DNA from 2 places in the Parasphingorhabdus sp. genome. Region 1 is predicted to be linked to the other one. Evidence: predicted binding sites of a transcription regulator. Region 1 holds the regulator's gene; the other holds the start of a gene.
What was found. The regulator LexA, encoded in region 1, represses DNA repair genes until DNA is damaged. The targets are predictions, from matches to a motif close to GTTCCNCNCTTGTTCT.

Region 1 (3,137 bases):
AGGCCGGAAGCCCGCCCTGCCCAGCAATACTGCCGGGTCAGGCCGCCCGCATTTTCACCGGTGCCCTGCTACCCGAGGGCGCCGATACGGTTGTCATGCAGGAAAATGTCGAGCCGGATGGTGACAATATTGTCCTGACCAGCGATCCTTCTCCTGTCAAAGGCCGTCATGTCCGCTTTCAGGGCGGCGACTTCAAGTCTGGGGATGTGTCGCTAAAAGCTGGCATTCAGCTCAATGCCGCCGCCTTGGGTCACGCCGTCATTGCCGGTTCGGGCAGCGTCAGCGTGGGTCGCCGTCCCAAAGTCGCGATCCTCTCCACCGGCGACGAGCTGGTTGCCCCGGGCACGGATACGAAGCCGCACCAGATACCGGCAAGCAATGATGTCATGATCGCCGCCATGCTGTCACAGCTGCCAACAATAACCCGTTGCATCAGCCGGATAAAAGATGATCTGGATAGCCTGTGTGAAGCGCTGGAAAGCGCCAGGGACTGCGATGTCATCGTCACCATAGGCGGCGCTTCGGTGGGCGACCATGATCTGGTGGCGCCTGCGTTCAAACGGCTTGGCGGGCAAACGGATTTCTGGAAAATCGCGATGAAACCGGGCAAGCCGCTCATGGCCGGGAAGCTGGGTAACAGCCTTGTCCTCGCCCTGCCCGGCAATCCCGGCTCCGCCTTTGTGACGGCAACCCTGTTTCTGGTGCCTCTGATCCGCTATCTTGCAGGTGCGCAAAGCTATATGCCCGTCATGCAAACGGCGCAAACCAGCACGGTGTTGCCCGCCACCAGCCAGCGCGCCGAGTTTCTCCGCGCACAGCTTGTCGACGGCGCCATTGCCGCCTTTGACAGCCAGGACAGCGCCAAGCTTTCGATACTGGCAGCGGCCAACGCCCTGCTCTTCCGTCCTCCGCACAGCCCGGAGCAACCCGTTGGCGCAGAGGTTTCGTATATCGCCATCTAAAATGCTTGACTTGGCACGGTTTGTTTCATAATTGTTCCTTATTCGTTCCCGATAAGGACATGAAACATGCTCACACCGAAACAACATGAACTGCTTTGCTTCATTCATAACAGTCTGGAGGAATCAGGCGTATCCCCCTCTTTTGAAGAGATGAAGGATGCATTGGGCTTGAAGTCAAAATCTGGCGTTCATCGGTTGATCAGCGCTCTGGAAGAACGCGGCTTTTTGCGCCGCCTTCCCAACCGGGCACGAGCCTTGGAAGTGACCAAGCTACCCGAAGGCGGTAATTTGAAACCGGCTGCTTCCAATGTCATAAACATTGCCCCTGAGCAGGCTCCCTCAGCACCGATGAAAGAAATTCCTGTCGCGGCCAATGATGTGATCGAAATTCCGCTTCATGGCAAGATTGCAGCAGGCGTTCCGATCGAAGCCCTTGAAGGTCAGTCCGCGCTCAGTGTTCCAGCGGCATTGCTGGGCTCCGGCGAGCATTATGCGTTGGAAGTTTCCGGCGATTCGATGATCGAAGCGGGTATATTGGACGGCGACTATGCGCTTATTCAACGCACGGAAACAGCGCGTAACGGCGAAATCGTCGTTGCGCTGGTCCATGATGAAGAAGCTACACTGAAATATCTGTTCAAGGATAATGGACAGGTCCGCCTTGATCCCGCAAATCCAGCCTATGAGCCACAGATATTTGGCGCAGGAGAGGTGCGGATACAGGGCAAAATGGCCGGACTGTTGCGGCGCTATAACTAACGATAGCTGGGTACAGTTTTATTCAGGGCTGCCTTTGATTTCTGCCGCTATTTTGGAAGTTTTCTCTTTCGGCTGCATATTTTTGGGCTCAGTGAAGCGCGTCCATTGATGACGCCCGGAACGGCCCAAAACGGTTCCAATCTTTTGGTTCTCCAGATCTATCGTCATACCGCCAACCTGGCCCAATAAAATACGATCCGCCTTAAGCCAGCGTGGCTGACAACTGATAGGGAGGCGCCGTTCGCTGATCACAATATCGGCACGCCGGCAGGCCGCTGACAGCGCCATGGCCGGAATATAGTAAGAGCTGCGCGTTGCAACGATCACCCAGTCTCGGCCTTCCCCCTCCATGATAACTGTGCAGCTATCTGCATTACACTGCGCATTTGGCCAGTCCTCTAGGGCCGTGGCTTCCCCATCAATCCCGGCATTTTCCAGCAACATGTCGCGAATGAAGTCACCGCTGCGCGTGCGAAGCATCGCCAGCTCCCCCGCGTCATTGCGGATCCCGACATGACGACCATCTCCGGTAATGTAGAGATCAGGAGCGCGGGTCGTGGCTATCATCAGGACACCAATTGCTATAGGAGCAAGACCGCAGATACGCCAAGACTGACTCCACAGGGCCAACCACAAGCCACCGGCAATCACTAACCCAAACGCGGCCAGTGGCATGGTCGGTAGCATGGTTACTGATCCCGGTCGACTGGATACATAGTGGGCCAACACCAGCAGACTGCTCAGCGCCTTTTCACATAACCACCAGAACGGTGCACCCAAACCAACCGTATCAAGTAGCAATGCCAATGCTTCCAGAGGCATAATCACAAATGTTGTCAGCGGAATAGCGATGATATTGGCCAGCGCGCCATAAATGCCGGCTTTGTGAAAATGGAACAACGCAATGGGCATCAATGCCAGCTCGACGACCAGACCAGTGAGGAAAAGCGCCAATATGATCCGCCCCAGTCGCCTGAGAAGGACTTCCTCCCGTCGTGCGAACAATGCCTTTATTCTAGGGTGTTCGTGCATCGCAATAATCGCGGTGACAGCGGCAAAACTAAGCTGAAAGCTCGGTCCGACAAGGGATTCCGGCCAGATGATGAGCACAAACAGGGCCCCTGCCGCGACCATGCGCAGGGTGATGGCACTGCGCCCCATGACGAGAGCCATGAGAACCAGCAATGCTGCGACACATGCTCTTATCGTTGGCACCTGCGCGCCGGTCATCAATGTATAACCCAGCGCTGCCACAGCTGCGCAACCCGCAGCCACCAGAGGCAGCCGAAAACGCAGCGCTAATGTTGGAAATAGCGCCAAAATACGCAAAACTAACAAATAAACTGCACCGACAACCGCCGTTACATGCAGGCCGCTGATTGACAAAAGGTGCGCCAACCCACTGCGCCGCATGGC
Region 2 (3,137 bases), 1.1 Mb from region 1:
CGGTGAGTTTCTTGCCATTACCCTTGCGGCGCTTGGCAGCAACCTCGATTTCCCGCGAACCATTTAGGTACGCTGCAGTCAGCGATTTCTTCGATTTCAGAATTTGCTTGAGCGTACCTGCGGCGACGACATCACCGCCATGGACGCCCGCGCCGGGTCCCATGTCGACAACATGGTCCGCTGTACGTATAGCATCTTCGTCATGTTCAACGACAATCACGGTATTGCCAAGATCACGCAGCCGTTTGAGCGTGGTCAGCAAACGGTCATTGTCTCGCTGATGCAGGCCGATGCTCGGTTCGTCCAGGACATAGAGAACACCGCTTAATCCTGAACCTATTTGGCTCGCCAAACGGATGCGCTGGCTCTCGCCGCCGGACAAGGTACCGCTGGTCCGGTCGAGATTGAGATAATCGAGTCCAACATTGTTCAAAAAACCAAGTCGTTCGATAATTTCCTTCAGGATCGGTTCGGCAATCTGCCGCTGGGTCTTGTCGAGCTGATCGGCGAGGCCGTTGAAAAAGTCCAGCGCGTCGCCCACGCTGCGGCGGGTCGGGATGCTGATATCCTCGCCCGCAATCTTGACGGCCAGCGCTTCTGGCTTCAGCCGCGCGCCGTGACAGACTTCGCAAGGAGCCGCCGCCTGGAACTTAGCGAGCTCCTCGCGCATCCAGTTGCTTTCGGTTTGCAGCATCCGGCGAGTCAGATTGCCTACCACACCTTCAAACGGCTTCTTCACCTCATAGCTCTTGCGCCCGTCCTGAAACCGCAGCGTCACCGGCAGGCCCTGCGTACCGTTCAGGATGATATCGCGGTGATGCTCGGACAGATCCTGCCACGGCGTATCGAGCGAAAATTCAAAATGCTTCGCCAGACTGCCCAGCACCTGCATATAATAGGGGCTCGGCGGATTGGACTTGGCCCAGGGCACGACCGCGCCTTTTTTGATCGAGAGCTCAGGATTGGGTACGACCAATTGCGTATCGAAATGCAGCTTCTCTCCCAAGCCGTCACAGGCGGGGCAGGCCCCTTGCGGTGCGTTGAACGAAAAGAGCCGCGGCGCGATCTCCTCGATCGTGAAGCCGCTCACCGGACAGGCAAAGCGTTCGGAAAAGACAATGCGGTTATCGGGCAGGCCGGTTCCCTTCATCTTGGTTCCGGTCTCCGCTTCCTCGCGGCCCGGGACAACGCCGTCGGCCAGATCAACAAAGGCCAGCCCGTCGGCCAGCCTCAGCGCCGTCTCGAAACTGTCCGCCAGCCGGGTTTCCATACCATCGCGAACTACCAGCCGGTCGATGACCACTTCAATGTCATGTTTCAGCTTCTTGTCGAGCTTTGGCGTTTCTTCAATGTCGTAAAATTCGCCGTCAACCCGCACCCGGGTAAAGCCGGCTTTCTGCCATTCGGCAAGCTCCTTGCGATACTCACCCTTGCGTCCACGCACAACCGGCGCGAGCAGATAGAAACGGGTTTTCTCTGGTAGCGCCATGACCCGGTCAACCATCTGGCTGACGGTCTGCGCGGTAATCGGCTCTCCCGTCGCAGGCGAGTAAGGCACACCGGCACGGGCCCATAACAGGCGCATATAGTCGTAAATCTCGGTGACCGTCGCGACGGTCGAACGCGGATTGCGTGAGGTTGTCTTCTGCTCGATCGAGATGGCAGGCGACAGGCCCTCGATATGCTCGACATCCGGCTTTTGCATCATCTCCAGAAACTGGCGCGCATAGGCGGAAAGGGACTCGACATAGCGCCGCTGCCCCTCGGCATAGATGGTATCGAACGCAAGGCTCGACTTACCACTGCCGGAAAGACCGGTAATGACGATCAGCTTGTCGCGGGGAAGATCGATATCAACGCCTTTGAGATTATGCTCCCGGGCGCCTTTGACTTTAATGTGGGTAAGACTCATGCGCGTGCTTTGCCGAAGATGTTGAAGAGAGTCCAGCGGGTCATAAGACCGTACTATGTTCTATATATGTTCTTTTGGCAAGTGGGTTTTCGATGTACATTTATCAGAGAGGAACGGGAGAAAAACCCACTATCACCGTAGTTTACCGTAATTGTATGGAGCACTGCCAGCTTTTATCCGATGCGAAGGCAATCTATGAAGTGGATCAACGCGGGTGGGGATCCATGGTTTAACTCAAAGGAATCTGATTCATGCGTCAATTGTCCCCGGGAATTTTTCTTTCGCTTGTGACAATCGGATGCACGACAATGCCCGCCGGGCAGACTGCATCGGACAATGAAAGCCGCAATATTGTCGCAGCTGAAGATGGGAGGGTGAGGCAGGGATTGGCATTTGCCGAGGCGCATTGTGCCGCCTGTCATAATGTCGCGGATGGACAGACATCTTCAAATCCGCAAGCGCCGCCGTTTATTGCAATAGCCAACACCCGCGGACTGACGGATGGAACGCTGACCAATTGGCTCAGCGACTCCCATAATTATCCAGAGTTGATGGATTTCGAGATTGCAAGCGCGGATATCGACGATCTTGCCGCCTATATTCTGACGCTGCAAAGCGCTGACTATAAACCGCCCATTCAATAAACGGATATTTTTGGTCACCGGTCTTGCCAGCGCGATATCACCGTTGCACTTCTTCAGTATTGCTGTATTAATATGGTAATACAATATCGGGAGTTGGTCGTGAAACATATTCTATCATTTGGTCCTGCACTATGCGCAATGGCGGTAATATCGGGGCCGGCGATAGCAGGAGCGGGTCAGGAAGACCCTGCTTCCCAAGCCCAGCCCGCAATTACGAAACAGGATGACGGCGCAACTGTTCTAAAAAACAAAATCATTGCCAAACTCCCGACCTGGCTCGCAGAATATGACGTTCCAAGCGCGGCCATTGCCTATATCTCCGATGGCCAAGTGGCATGGACCCATGTCGCGGGTGAGGCGGAACCCGGCAAGGCCGCGACGGCGGATACGCTTTACAATATCGCCTCCATGACCAAGCCCTTGGTGGCGGAAACCGTTGTGCGACTAGCGAAGGGTAAGGCCTTTACGCTGGATGGGAGTATGGCCGGCAGCTGGGTTGATCCGGATATCAAATCCGACCCGCGTCACAAGCTTCTGACGCCGCGCATGGCGCTGGTTCACCGCACCGGCTTTCACAACTG

Region 2: uvrA (excinuclease ABC subunit UvrA) is a predicted target of LexA. The motif match lies at 1,970-1,985, and genes of this name have one in related genera.

Annotation. Positions count from the first base shown of each region.
Region 1 covers NZ_AP041068.1:2,495,475-2,498,611, forward strand. The annotation lists gene AC6I9Z_RS12345 (molybdopterin molybdotransferase MoeA) at 1-962, shown strand, start outside; gene lexA (transcriptional repressor LexA) at 1,029-1,721, shown strand; gene AC6I9Z_RS12355 (ComEC/Rec2 family competence protein) at 1,740-3,137, opposite strand, start outside.
Region 2 covers NZ_AP041068.1:1,383,591-1,386,727, forward strand. The annotation lists gene uvrA (excinuclease ABC subunit UvrA) at 1-1,912, opposite strand, end outside; gene AC6I9Z_RS06915 (c-type cytochrome) at 2,164-2,556, shown strand; gene AC6I9Z_RS06920 (serine hydrolase domain-containing protein) at 2,656-3,137, shown strand, end outside.